3 regions of the Brevibacillus sp. HD3.3A genome follow, and region 3 is predicted to be linked to each of the others. Evidence: riboswitches for the same ligand, from Rfam matches in the RefSeq annotation. Region 3 holds a riboswitch; each other region holds the start of a gene.
What was found. A riboswitch is a leader RNA that binds a small molecule or an ion and turns the genes downstream of it on or off. The one in region 3 is predicted to bind cobalamin.

Region 1 (4,738 bases), 740 kb from region 3:
TTCTCAAGCAGGCGTTGCCAGCGGGCTTGTCCAAGCTGGGCATCGAGAAAAGCCACATGACCGTAGAGCGCTTCGAAGCCATGGGACAAGCCGTCGGTGCGCAGAGCTACACCGATGTGGAAGAACCGCTTCGTGAAATGCGCCTGATCAAATCGGCAGATGAAGTTGCCCGTTTGAAAAATGCGGTTCAACTGATCGAAGATACGCTTGGCGAGACGTTGAAAAAATTCAAAGTCGGTCAGACCGAAATGGAGATTGTCGCGGAACTGGAATTTCAGATGAAGCGTCTGGGAGCAGATGGCCCATCCTTTTCCACGATGGTACTGGCAGGCGAAAAATCGGCATTGCCGCATGGAACGCCAGGGTCGCGCCAGGTGCAGGAAGGCGATTTGCTGCTGTTTGACATCGGCGTAGCAGCTGATGGTTACGTTTCCGATATTACCCGCACGTTTGCCGTCGGGGAAGTCAGCGAACAACTGCGCGAAATTTACGAGACAGTGCTTGCGGCGAATGAGGCGGCGATTGCAGAGGTTCGTCCAGGCGTGACTTTTGCCCATCTCGACAAGACCGCTCGCGACTTGATTGCGGCGCGGGGCTATGGCGAATACTTCATGCACCGACTGGGACACGGTTTGGGCATGGATGTGCACGAATACCCGTCCGTACATGGTCAAAATCAGGAAACGCTTCGCCCAGGCATGGTGTTCACCATCGAGCCAGGCGTTTACGTACCGGGAGTAGGCGGCGTGCGCATTGAAGACGATGTGCTCGTAACCGAATCAGGCGTGGAAGTATTGAGCAAGTTCCCGAAACAATTGACTGTGATTGGCTAACGATCACGAAACACACAATTTCATATGAATCTGATGGTGCTGGCTGGAATTGTTTGGTTCCGCCAGCTTAATAGGGAAGTCCGGTGAAAATCCGGCGCGGTCCCGCCACTGTAAACGAGGAGTGCCTAGTACGCAGCAACCACTGTTTTTCGCGAGACGAAAAATGGGAAGGGAACTAGGCATGTTGATTCGTGAGCCAGGAGACCTGCCATGAGATCATTTGCAATCGACCCACGAGGATGGGACAGATGTAGAAGCAATCTTTAGAAAAGGCGCTCCACAAACGCTGGATCTATAGATATGTCTGCGTATGTCGAGCACCTCCCGATTGGAAAACTGGGGGGTGCTTTTTTCTATGGGTATCATCGTGGCAGCAACACGTGGAGAGGGGGAGATGCCATTTCCTGTATTGCCAAACGGAGCGGCTTTCCGTATAGTGTAGATGTAATTCGTAATAATTACGATTTACATATCAATTGTTTTCATCGCACAGAGAACATGAAAAGAAGAGAGGGTAACAAAACAAATGAATAAAACACCTAAGAAAAAGAAAGCCTTGCAAGGATTTTGGTTCGCGTCTGTGACTGCAATCATGCTGCTCATGTCTGCGTGTGGTTCCGCAACACCGGCAGCCCCTGAACAAGCTGCTACCAAGCCAGGCTCGGAGCAAGCTGCTCAGCCAGCCGCTGGCGAAAACAAGCCAGTGACAATCGTCAACAACGGCATCGAAATGACTTATCCGGAAGCACCAAAACGCGCTGTCACCATGAACCAGCACGTGACGGAAATTATGCTCGCTCTCGGTCTGGCTGACAAAATGGCCGGGACTGCGTATTTGGACGATCAAATTTTGCCTGAGTTGAAAGCTGACTACGACAGAGTGCCTGTGCTGTCCGACAAGTACCCGACGAAAGAAGTGCTGATGGCTGCCAACCCTGACTTTGTGTATGCAGGCTGGAAAAGCGCCTTTGGCGATAAAGGTGTAGGCTCGATGGAGGAGTTGGAGAAAGCAGGGGTCAAATCGTACCTGCAAGAGTCTTCCAACAAGCCGGGCCCGACTATTGACGACGTATTCGCTGACATTGCAAACATCGGCCGCATTTTCCGCGTGGAAGACAAGGCGAACGAACTGATTGGCAAAATGAAAGCGGAAATGGAACAAACGACAAGCAAAATCGGTACCGTGGACAAGCCGCTCAGCGTGTTTGTGTACGATAGCGGAGAAGATCAGCCGTTCACAGCTGCAAACAACTACATGACTGCCCTGATCAAGGCGGCAGGCGGCAAAAACGTGTTTGACGACATTCAAAAAGGCTGGGCAACGGTGAGCTGGGAAGAAGTCGTGAACCGCAAGCCTGACGTTATCGTTGTCGTGGATTACGGCGACAAAACGATTGATCAGAAGAAAGAGTTTTTGCTCGCCAAAAAGGAACTGGCTGACTTGCCAGCGATTCAAAACAAACGTTTGATTGTATTGCCACTGTCCGCAGCTTCCGAAGGGGTACGCGCACCGATCGCGCTGAAAATCCTCGGCGAAGGACTGTACCCGGATAAATTCAAATAAAGAACGGCTGCTTAATTAAGGAGGGAACGGCCCTGCATAAGATCAAGATGCCCTTCATCATCGTTGCCCTGCTGATCGGGTTGCTCGTCTCGATTACGTTTGCGGTAACACTCGGCTCGGTGGAAATCAAACCAGCGACAGTATGGAAAATTGCCTTATCGAATCTTCCGCTGACCAATCAGTGGATCGAAGTGGATTGGTCAAAAGGAGAGCAGACAATTATCTGGGATATTCGGTTTCCCCGTGTCCTGTTGGGGGCAGTTGTCGGGGCTGGTCTATCTGTTGTGGGGGTTGCGATTCAGTCTCTCGTTCGCAACTCCCTGGCAGATCCGTACATATTAGGCGTTTCCTCGGGAGCATCGGCTGGAGCGACTTTGGTGATTTTGTTCGGAGCATTCAGCATGTACGGACAATTCGCCCTGTCGTTTGGCGCTTTCACAGGGGCGCTTGTCTCGATCCTGCTTATTTTTACTTTGTCGCGAATCGGCGGGCAAAACTCGACCGTACGCTTGCTCATGGCGGGGATTGCCATTTCTGCGATTTTGTCGGCGATTACCAGTTTGATCATTTTTTCTGCGCCAAACGAACACGGCATCCGCTCCGTGTTGTTCTGGATGAGCGGCAGTCTCGCGGGCGGCAAGTGGGAGTATTTGACCATCCCGACATTGATCGTGGTCATTTGTCTGATCGTGCTGCTGGCGCAGTATCGTTCGTTGAATGCGATGCTGATGGGCGAGGAGTCTGCCGGGACGCTTGGGGTCAACACGGTGCAATTTCGCAAGCTGCTGTTGGTCATTACGGCCCTGCTCACGGGAGTCATCGTCTCGATCAGCGGAGCGATCGGATTTGTCGGTTTGATGATGCCGCATATCGTGCGGGTTATCGTCGGTTCCGATCACCGACGCGTCTTGCCCGTCAGCGCCTTGCTGGGAGCGATTTTTCTGATCTGGGCGGACGTGATTGCCCGGCTTGCTTTTGCCCCGGAGGAGCTTCCTATCGGGATCATCACGGCGTTGTGCGGAGGCCCGTTCTTTATTTGGCTGATGCTGCGCAGTTCTTATTCTTTCGGAGGTAGCGGACGATGAATCTGAATGTGGAGAACATTACAGTCGGGCTGGAAAACAAAACGATTTTGCACAACATCAGTCTGACGGTCCGCTCCGGTGAGTTCGTCGGGCTGATCGGGCCGAATGGCAGCGGGAAGTCGACTTTGCTCAAAAGCATTTATCGCGTGCTGAAGCCGTACAGCGGATTGATTTCGCTCGACGATGACAACGTGTACCAGCTGTCTGCCCGGCAAAATGCACAGCGCATGGCGGTGGTTCGTCAGGAAAGCTCGGTCGAATTTGACTTTACGGTCATGGAGATCGTCATGATGGGCCGCTCACCGCATAAGCGGCTGTTTCAAACGGATACGACAGCCGACAGCCGCATTTGCGAGGAGTCGCTGGAACGAGTGGGGATGCAGGCTTACGCCGAGCGCAGCTTTTTTTCCTTGTCCGGCGGGGAAAAGCAGCGCGTCTTGATTGCCAGGGCGCTGGTGCAGCAAGCGGAGTTTCTCGTTCTCGACGAGCCGACCAACCATCTGGATGTCCGGTATCAGCTGCAAGTCATGGATTTGGTCAAAACACTCGGAATTACCGTGTTTTCATCGCTGCACGATCTCAACATCGCCGCGATGTACTGTGATCGGCTGTACGTCATCCGCGACGGTGAGCTGGTCGCTTCCGGCACCCCTGATGAGGTTTTGGAACCCGGCTTGATTCGGGATGTGTTCGGGGTAGAAACGGAAGTAATCACTCATCCGCGCACAGGGAAAAAACACGTCTATTTCTTTTCCGAAGCATTGCGCAACGAGCAATCTCGACAGGAGGTCAAAGCGTTATGAGTGTTTACAGCTGCCAAGTATGCAAATTTCGATATGATGAATGGTTAGGCGATACGAAAAATGGCGTCCCACCGGGGGTGCCTTTTTCACATTTGGCAGGCTCCGTCTGTACGACGTGCGGCATGCAGGGAGAAGGGCGGCATCTGCCTCTGCCTGAAGCCAAATACATCGGGCTGGAAGCCACTTACTACGATCAGTTCGCGGGCAAGGCGGGGATCGCCTTTTATCGCAACTGGCTCATGCAGGAAGCGCAGCTCGCTCCCGTGTCTGTGCTGGAGCTTGGGGTAGGCACGGGGCGGATCGCGATTGAGCTGGCGCGGTGTGGGTTGTCCGTCTGCGGCGTGGACAACAGTCCGGACATGCTGGAGATGGCGACGAAAAAGAAACGGCGCATGCTGAAAGACCAGGAGGATTTGCTCGTGCTCGTGGAGCAAGATGTACGCGAATTGCAGC
Region 2 (4,738 bases), 1.6 Mb from region 3:
CAACCAGCCGTCTACGCGGTGGCCCAGCGCTTGCAGGCTTTCCCCGTTGGGCGGACAGCAGTGAAAAGGATCGTCGTACCAGCGCGTAGCCCGCTCGCAATCCGCCTGCATCAGCTCGTCGTAGGTCAGCAGCTCCCAGTCGCCAAAAGACAGCTCCCGCAAAGCCGGAACAGAGATGATCGGCACATCCCATACGTCGGCCAGCGGTTGGGCCGTCTCCAGGCACCGGAGCAAATCGCTGGCGTAGAGCGCATCAGGCCGTTCGATCTGGCGGGACAAGCGCTCTGCCAGTTCACTCGCCTGCCTTTTTCCATCTATGTTCAAAGGGACGTCGCTATGCCCGAGATATCTGTGTTCCCGATTGCTGTCAGTCTCGCCATGGCGTATCCAGACCCACCTCATAACCACCAACTCCCGACCAGTACAAGCAGCATGACCGCCTCGCTGCTCTCGATGACAGCCCCGTAGCAATCCCCGTTCAGCCCGCCCAGCTTGCGGGCAACCGAACGACAGAACAGCAGAGCGAACAAGCACGATCCAGCGATCGCCGCGACGACCTGCCAGCCGCCTGCCAGCCAGCCAGCTGCGAGCAAAGCCACATAGCCGATGACGATCGCCCACAGCGACAATCCGGCGCTGATGCCTTTGCCGATCCCTTTATCCGCCGACAAGTACGGCCAGAACCGAATGGCAAGCAGGACATGGGTCCGCGCCGCTGCGGGAACAAAAACGAGGAGCAGCCCCCAGCCTGGATGTGTCAGCTCTGCCAAAGCGCCCGCCTTGAGCAGCAGTAGCAAAAGCGCCGCCAGCACGCCAAAAGCACCCACGCGGCTGTCCTTCATGATCGCAAGCACTTGTTCTTTTGGCCTGCTGCTGCCCAATCCGTCCGCCAAATCCATCCAGCCGTCGAGATGCAGTCCGCCTGTGATGTACACCCAGACGACGAGCGTCAACACGGCGGCAAGCCACGGACTGAAGAGCGAAAGCCCTGCCTGGTGGACACCCCATAGCAAAATACCTATGACCAGCCCGACAGCCGGATACCAGTTGACGCTTTTTTTCCACGCCTCATCGGATGGGCGCAGCCACGGGACGGGAATCCGCGTAAAAAAGGCAATCGCGTGCCAAAATGCATTCATCCTTTGATCCTCCACGGGATTCCGGCCATTACCGCGTAGACGGCATCCGCCTGCCGTGCACTCTGTTGATTGACATCCCCGAGCACATCGGCGAACCATCTGCCCAGCCGATTCATCGCCACTCCGCCCAAGCCGACCTCGCTGGTGACTGCGATCACTTTTTGCGGGGAGCGGCTGACGAGGGCAAGCCACGCCTCCAGTTCCTGCAAAAGCGCTTCGGTATGCTCCTGGCTGCGCCACTGCGCTTCCTCGACGCTCATCAGCCGATTGCTCACCCATGTCGACAAGCAATCAATCAGCACGACCCCGTAGCCTGATGCAACGCTCTCGTAGTCGCAAAGCCGCTCCCCTACCTCGACGCTTCCCCATTGACTTGGACGGCGCTCTTTGTGCCGCTCGATCCGCTGCTTCATCTCTTCGTCCCAGGCTTGCCCCGTTGCTACGTAAAGAACTCGCTCGCCAGCCTGTTCGGCCAGCTCTTCGGCAAAGCGGCTCTTGCCGGAGCGAACGCCGCCTGTCACCAACACCAGACTCAACGCTTGCCGCCCCTTTCATCCCGCACCTCGCGCAAGACCGCCATCAGGCGAGCATTTTCCGCACTTCCGCGAACCGCGATGCGCACGTCATGGGCAGTCAGTCCGGGATACATCGCGCAATTGCGGATCAGCACCCCTTTTTTGCCAAGCCATTCTTGCAACTGGGCCGCCGGCAGCTCCCCCGGCGAGCGAACGAGCAAGAAGTTCGCCTCTCCCGGCCACACTTGCCATCCCAGCTCCTTGCCGACGAAGTCGAGCAATTTGGCCCGCTCTTCGGCGATCAGGCTGCGGGTTTTTCGCTCGTACTCCTGCTCTATCAGGCACAGTTCCCCCGCCAAAAGGGCCAGCGCATTCACGCTCCAGCTCACTTGCTTTTGCCGCATGTTGGCGATCGCGTCCGGATGGGCGATCGCGTATCCCAGACGCAGACCGGGAATCGCATACATTTTCGTCATCGACCGCATCAAAATGACCCGAGGAAAGCTCTCCAGGCGACTCGCCAGCGTAAATTGCCGTTCTTCCGCCACGAAATCGAGAAAAGCTTCGTCCACGACCAGCCAGGTGCCTGTCTCTGCCGCCCAGTCCGCCATTTGCAACAGCTCCTGCGGCTCGTACAAGATCCCGGTCGGGTTGTTCGGCGAGCCGACAAATACGAGATCAGCCTGTTCAAACAGCTTGTACAGCTCGGCATGATCCGGCTTGTAGCCGTTCTCTGCTTTTCCGTAGCAACCAATGACACGCGCGCCAAACTGCTCGGAAAGCTCTGCATATTCCGAAAAGCACGGATACACGACGCCGACTGTCTCTGGTTGCAGCCCGAGAATCGCCAAAGCCATCGCTTCCGCCGCTCCATTGGCTGGCAAAAGATATGCTTCCGGCAGTCCGAGACGCTTCGCCAGCGCCTGGCGAAACTCGCGGTGTCCCGGGTCCGGATAGCGCAACACCGCAGACAGCGAATCCAGCAGCATGTCCCTGACCCGTTCCGGCATGCCGAGCGGATTGATATTGGCGCTGAAATCGAGAAACTCTCCAGGCTTTACGCCAAAGCGTTGCGAGGCGGTCAGCAAGTCGCCACCGTGACCATACGTTTCCAGCACGTTCATTAAAATTCTACCCCCAGCACTGCTGGTATTCCTTCGTCATAGTAATGCTTGAGCGGCTTCATTTCTGTCACCAGATCAGCCATGTCCATCACTTCCTGCTTGGCGCTCCGCCCCGTCACGACCAGATGCACATGGCTCGGCCTGTTTTGAATCGCTTCCAAAACATCCGACAGCGGCAGCACATCGTCAATGGGAAAACGATCGATCGCCAGCGCGTTGTTCAGCTCGTCCAAAATCACGACGTCATACGCTCCCGAAGACAGCTTTTCCCGGGCAAAAGCCCACGCCTCCTTGAGCGCTTCCCGATGCTCCTCTGGCGTCTTCGTCCACGTAAAGCCTACGCCCTTTTGCACGATCTCGATGCCGAGCTTGTCAAAAATGATTTTCTCTCCATACGTCCGCTCAGGCGACTTGATGAACTGAATCATAATCACCTTTTTCCCCCGCCCGGTCGCCCGTACAGCCAGGCCCACCGCTGCTGTCGTCTTTCCTTTTCCGTCTCCGGTATAGACCAAAAACAGTCCACGTTTATTGCTCACAACGCACACCCCCAGATTGAAGTGAAGACCTTGCTGTCATTTTGACCCTACATACTTTTCAGGGCCCCCGTCAGTTACCTAAAAAAGGATAGTTTTCTCCAGCCCTTTTCAGGTACTTTTCGGGGACCCCATTGTCCAGTCCAAAAAGTGTCAGCGATTGCTTGTCAGGCGCACAAAAAAACGCTTTGTTTTCCAAAATCTAGAAGGAAAACAAAGCGCGGATAGCTGACAAAAACAATCCTCACCTCTTCCTTTGACCCGAAGGAAAACAGTGCATACACCAAAACAGGCAGGTTTCCTGGCTCAAGGATCATCACTCTTCTTCTCCTTCCCGCCTCGTAGTGGGGCAGTGGATGGCGCCGTTGCCAGGAAGAAGAGCTACTCTTTTACAGTGGCGGGACCGCGTTGGCATTTCACCAAACTTCCCTTTTAACCCTGTCTTTCACGAAATAAGCACTCGCAAAAACACAAGGACCTGTTTTCTATCCTATTCAAATGTCGTTCATTCATTTCAATAACACTCACTTGTTTTAATAATAGCAAATGCTACCGTGGATTCAAGCAAAAGCTGCAAATCGGAGAGGGAAAATGGAAAAACACGGAAAATCCGAGGGAGCGATTCTTGCAAACAACGAAAAAAGCCAGCCTGAGCTGACTTTTAAACTTCCCATCATTAACCAGCGAGGAAATCAGCCAAGATCACTTCCATGTCAAACGGGGTAATCCCCTCTTCCATGGAAAAAACCGTGTCTGCTTCCTCCATCCGGTCGGTAATCGTCCCTCTCGCCTGTGCGTGCAGGGTGAACAGCTCGTGCAAGGTCGGCTTCACAAGTGTCGTCAGCGCGCGGCCCATCCATTCGATACCGCCGCCATTTGCCTCTACGTTGTTGACGAAGCGCGGATGCGAACGCAGCGCGATGTCCGTCCAAATGACTTTTCGCTCTGCCAGATCGAGAATGACCGGGAGGCAGATCGTCGAACGGGCAGCGATGTCGGCTTTATCCTGAACTGTCAACGGTTCAAAAACTTCGCCGGACTCGGGCTGACTGCGGATCATCCAGCCTGCGAAGCACTCCGGCAAATCGCAATACGGCTGGCTCGTAAACGAGTTCAGTGACATCACGACATAGCGCCCGCCGTATCGAAGCACTGACTCGATATCGACATCGATGAACTCGCACGCTCCGTTCGGCGCCTGTACGACATCGCCGCTATGGCAGGCGCGATACTTCGCGGACCGCAAATTGGTGTAGGACACATGCTCCATGTACGTCCACTTCTCGTCATACAGGACAGCGGACAAATCGATATCTACCCGCCCGGTAGGGACATCGTTGACGATCCCTTCCTTCCACCAGGTGAAAAAGCGGATCGTGCTCCCCTCGGGGATCGGCAGTCTGGAGCCGCGCGCTATCGTGCGC
Region 3 (4,738 bases):
CCGAAAACCATTCCTCCATCATCAAAGAGCCGGAAGAGTGGATTCTTCCGAAATGAAGAATAACCTTGACTGGGAGAGTGAGGGCATTACATGACCCAATACGCTGGACTTCGTGAGTTGGCCCAATTGATTAGCAGACTGGAGCCGCAGCTTGCAGGGGCAACCTTGAGCATTTTGGCCCATGAAAACAAAGAGCAGATCGCATCCTTGCTTCTGGAAGGGCTGGGCAGCGGCGTTTCCGTGCAAAACAGCTCTGGCGAATACGCCAACCATTTGGCGAATTTGCGCGTGGGCGCGAACAAATATACGTTCGCCCAGGACTGGCGCGAGGTGTACATCAGTGAGATCAATTACTGCGCCTGTCGGATTCCGCCGGGCGGTCACGGTCTTTTGGTGCACCATACCGACTATCCCGGGGTCATTTACGACGTATCCCGCAAACTGGCTGACCACGAAATCAATATTTCCAAGCTGAACGTGTCGCGCGAGCAAAAAGGGAAGAACGCCCTGCTTGTTTGCGTCACGGATGAAGAGATTACGCCAACAGTTGTAGCGGCGATTGAAGAGCTGCCGCAGATCAACAAGGTGTTGTCCCTCCAGTAAGCCGAAAAAGAGCAGAAATGCGTGCATGACCGCTCATATGTTTCGTATGGGCGGTTTTTTGCGTGCGTGGAGCGGTTGTTGGCCGGTTTTGGGAAAAGAAAAAGCTGCCCTGGTTAGCAGGCAGCGGTTTTGGAAGCGAAGCGGATCGCGTGGCTGATCAGGACGTGCAAGACAGAGGTGTGATTTTCGTCCGGGAATTGACGGAACGTGGCTTGTATCTGACCTGTGCCGAGAGCGGACAGCCTTTTTGCCATGGCCTCAGCTTTGACGTTGACGTGGAAGCGCCCGTCGTTCTCCAGTTCCCCGATCGTCAGGAGCGCTCTGACTTTCAGCTCGTCTGTAAGCCGTTCAGGCAAGCGCCGCTCTTCTTCGAGCAGGACGCTTTCGTTCCAGTGAATGGACGGGCTGCCGGCGATATAGCATTGGTACTCGTGCGGCCGCGTCAACAGGGCGTGCAGCACCAGCAAGCCGCCGAGAGAATGACCGAAGATCGTCTGGCGGGTACGATCGATAGGAAAATCTTTTTCGATAGCAGGCTTCACCGTTTTCTCGATAAACGAAAGAAACCTTTCGGCGCCGCCCATTTCCGGCCATTCTCCGCCGCGCGGATGAGCGGGCAGCTCGTCTTGCGGAACGACATGCGTGAAGTCGTAGTAGCGGGACGGATGGAAAGGCGCTTCCGTCGGATAGCCGATGCCGACGACGATGGCTGGTTGCACGCCTGTTTTTTCAGGAGCGCGGCATTGCAGGCGAATGGCTTCGGTCATCGTGCCGAAAACCGAGTTGGCGTCCAGCAAATAGATGACAGGAAAGCCTGTTGGCGGCGGGGCTGTGTCTGGCGTGCTCACAAATAGGTGGAACGTACGATCGTTGTATGTTATTTTTCTCGTTTGGGAACGGGGAATCGCTACTGCCTCGTAAGTCGTACTGTCCATCATGGGTCACTCTCCATTCGTCCGTAGGCGTCAACTTTTATGTACACGAAACCTATTATATGGACGAAAACCAGAGATTGGCAATAGAGAAATGAGAGAGATTATCACTACGAAAATTGAACATGCCAAGCTTGACTCCTACGATATATTGAGGTAAAGTAAGTTTTACCAACTACATATTGATGCGGACAGGTGTTTACCACGCTATATTTGGTAGACTTAATAGGGAAGTCGGTGAGATTCCGACGCGGTCCCGCCACTGTGATGAGAGAGTTCCATTTGCTTGTGATCGCCACTGATTGAGCCAATCGGGAAGGCCAAATGGAGCAATGACCCCAAGCCAGGAGACCTGCCTGACTGCAAGCACTGTGTAACCTACGGAAGATAGGGAAGTGTTCGAGCGCTCCATTCGTTTGTCATGCTGAATGGATACGATGGGAATCATCATGCGCATTCGACATTTTGGCGTCGAATGCGCTTTTACTTTGGCTAAAAAGTATACAATTGCAGTAAAGGATGAGGGACATGATAATCGCTTTTGATTCAAAAACAGGAAACGTGAGACGATTCGTAAACAAAATCGATCTGCCGCGCGTGGAAATCGATCCGGAGATGGTGCTAGACGAGCCGTTCATCCTGGTGACGTACACGACAGGCTTCGGGCAGGTGCCAGAGAAGGTGGACCGTTTCCTGAAGCGAAATCATGTCTATTTGCGCGGAGTGTCTGCCAGCGGCAATCGCAACTGGGGCACCAGCTTTGCCAAAAGCGCAGATACAATCGCGATCCAGTATGGCGTTCCGGTGATTTCCAAGTTTGAATTGTCCGGTACCGGCCGTGACGTGGAACAATTTACGAGTGGGGTGGCAGCAATTGCGGCACATTGAATTGAACAACCAACTAATGCAGCGTGGAAACGACGGGTTTTACCAATTGGAAAAAGACAGAGAGGCAGTCGCCGTCTTCATGGAGGAAGTGCAGGCGAAGACCATGACCTTCAACAGTGTCAAAGAGCGGATGGACTATTTGATCCAGCATGATTTTTATGAAAATGTGTATGAGGACTACACCGTTGAACAGGTCGACGAAGTTTTCCGACTGGCGCATGACACTGGTTTTCAATTCGCGTCGTACATGGCCATCTCCAAGTTTTACAAAGACTACGCTCTGAAAACGGACGACAAGTCCACGTATTTGGAGCAGTACCCGGATCGGGTAGCGATTGTTGCTCTCTCGCTCGGCCGCGGAGACTTCGAGCTTGCGAAGCGCCTGACTGTTTCCATGATGGAACAGCGTCTCCAGCCGGCTACACCGACATTCCTCAATGCAGGGAAAAGCCGCCGCGGGGAAATGGTCTCCTGCTTCTTGCTGGAAATGGACGACTCCCTGAACTCGATCAACTACGTGCTCGGAACTTGCATGCAGCTCTCGAAAATCGGCGGCGGCGTAGCGGTCAATCTGTCCAAGCTTCGCGGGCGGGGAGAGCCGATCAAAGGCGTCGAGGGCGCAGCCAAAGGCGTCATGCCTGTACTCAAGCTTTTGGAAGATGCGTTTTCCTACGCCGACCAGATGGGACAGCGCAAAGGCTCCGGGGCAGCTTATTACAACATTTTTGGCTGGGACATCAACGAGTTTCTCGATTGCAAAAAGATCAACGCTGACGAAAAATCGCGGATCAAGACATTGTCGATCGGCCTGATTGTGCCGAATGTGTTTTACAAGCTGGCAGAGGAGAACAAGCCTCTGACCGTGTTCGCTCCTTACTCGGTCTACAAGGAATACGGCGTTCATCTGGATGATCTGGATCTCGATCAGATGTACGACGAGTTGGTCGCAAACGAGCGCATCAAGAAAAAGATCGTCATGAGCGCCCGCGAGATGCTTACCAAGATCGCGATGATCCAGATGGAATCGGGCTATCCGTACATCATGAACAAGACGAATGCGAACAAAAACCACGCGCTCAAAGATATTGGAGCGGTCAAAATGTCCAACCTGTGCACGGAAATTTTCCAGTTGCAGGAGACTACTACGATCACGAATTACGGCGAGGAAGACATTATCCGCCGCGACATCAGCTGCAATCTGGCTTCCCTGAACATCGTCAACGTGATGGAGCACAAAAAAATCCGTGAATCCGTGCGCGAAGGCATCGAAGCGATTACGTCCGTCAGCGATGTAACCCGTGTGGAAAATGCGCCGGGCGTGCAAAAAGCGAACCGCGAGCTGCACTCTGTCGGATTGGGGGCGATGAACCTCAACGGCTACCTCGCGAAAAACAAAATCGCGTATGAGAGTGAAGAAGCAAAAGATTTTGCCCGCACGTTCTTCATGATGATGAACTTTTACTCGCTGGAGATGAGCGCCGAGATTGCCAAGGCAAAAGGGGAAACCTTCATGGGCTTTGAGCAGTCGGAGTACGCCAAGGGCACTTATTTTGACAAATATCTCGCAACCGATTACCGTCCGCGTACGGAAAAAGGCAAGCAGCTGTTCGAGGGCGTGCACATTCCGACGCCAGAGGACTGGGCTTCTCTCAAGCAAAAAGTGCAGGAGAACGGGCTGTATCACGCCTATCGTCTGGCGATTGCTCCGACACAGAGCATTTCCTACATCCAGAATGCGACATCGAGCGTAATGCCGATCGTGGAGCATATCGAGACGAGAACGTATGCGAACTCGACCACGTATTACCCGATGCCGTACTTGACGCAAGAGAACTATTTTTACTACAAGTCTGCCTATGTGATCGACCAGTTCAAAGTCATCGATCTGATTGCCGAAATCCAGGAGCATGTGGATCAAGGGATTTCTACCGTGCTGCACGTCAACAGCAACATCTCGACAAGAGAGCTGGCTCGCTACTATATTTACGCGGCGAAAAAAGGCTTGAAGTCGCTCTACTACACGCGCACCAAGCATCTGACGGTAGAAGAGTGCATTAGCTGCGCCGTTTAACAACAGATGTAGGTCATTGGAACAAGTTGATAGAGAAGAGGAACGCCTTATGAAAGCAGTCAATTGGAACAGGCCGGACGACGATTTTACGATGACGTTTTGGAATCAGAACATCATGCAGTTCTGGACCGATGACGAGATTCCGCTGTCGGACGACAAAATGTCCTGGATGGAGCTGAGCGCTACCGAGCGGGACACGTATAAAAAAGTGCTCGGTGGCCTTACCTTGCTCGATACGGTGCAA

Region 1: it holds a riboswitch for cobalamin, as region 3 does, so the genes downstream of both, HP435_RS10445 (ABC transporter substrate-binding protein) here and nrdI (class Ib ribonucleoside-diphosphate reductase assembly flavoprotein NrdI) in region 3, are expected to answer to the same signal.
Region 2: it holds a riboswitch for cobalamin, as region 3 does, so the genes downstream of both, cobO (cob(I)yrinic acid a,c-diamide adenosyltransferase) here and nrdI (class Ib ribonucleoside-diphosphate reductase assembly flavoprotein NrdI) in region 3, are expected to answer to the same signal.

Annotation. Positions count from the first base shown of each region.
Region 1 covers NZ_CP085874.1:2,132,203-2,136,940, forward strand. Annotated here, with positions in the region: gene HP435_RS10440 (M24 family metallopeptidase) at 1-833, shown strand, start outside; cobalamin riboswitch at 851-1,061, shown strand; gene HP435_RS10445 (ABC transporter substrate-binding protein) at 1,360-2,397, shown strand; gene HP435_RS10450 (FecCD family ABC transporter permease) at 2,445-3,482, shown strand; gene HP435_RS10455 (heme ABC transporter ATP-binding protein) at 3,479-4,285, shown strand; gene HP435_RS10460 (methyltransferase domain-containing protein) at 4,282-4,738, shown strand, end outside.
Region 2 covers NZ_CP085874.1:1,243,772-1,248,509, reverse strand. Annotated here, with positions in the region: gene HP435_RS06290 (histidine phosphatase family protein) at 1-402, opposite strand, end outside; gene cobS (adenosylcobinamide-GDP ribazoletransferase) at 399-1,139, opposite strand; gene cobU (bifunctional adenosylcobinamide kinase/adenosylcobinamide-phosphate guanylyltransferase) at 1,136-1,666, opposite strand; gene cobD (threonine-phosphate decarboxylase CobD) at 1,672-2,778, opposite strand; gene cobO (cob(I)yrinic acid a,c-diamide adenosyltransferase) at 2,778-3,317, opposite strand; cobalamin riboswitch at 3,588-3,811, opposite strand; gene HP435_RS06265 (TerD family protein) at 3,991-4,738, opposite strand, start outside.
Region 3 covers NZ_CP085874.1:2,876,651-2,881,388, forward strand. Annotated here, with positions in the region: gene HP435_RS14180 (hypothetical protein) at 1-56, shown strand, start outside; gene HP435_RS14185 (ACT domain-containing protein) at 91-603, shown strand; gene HP435_RS14190 (alpha/beta hydrolase) at 717-1,538, opposite strand; cobalamin riboswitch at 1,712-1,910, shown strand; gene nrdI (class Ib ribonucleoside-diphosphate reductase assembly flavoprotein NrdI) at 2,064-2,423, shown strand; gene nrdE (class 1b ribonucleoside-diphosphate reductase subunit alpha) at 2,410-4,494, shown strand; gene nrdF (class 1b ribonucleoside-diphosphate reductase subunit beta) at 4,544-4,738, shown strand, end outside.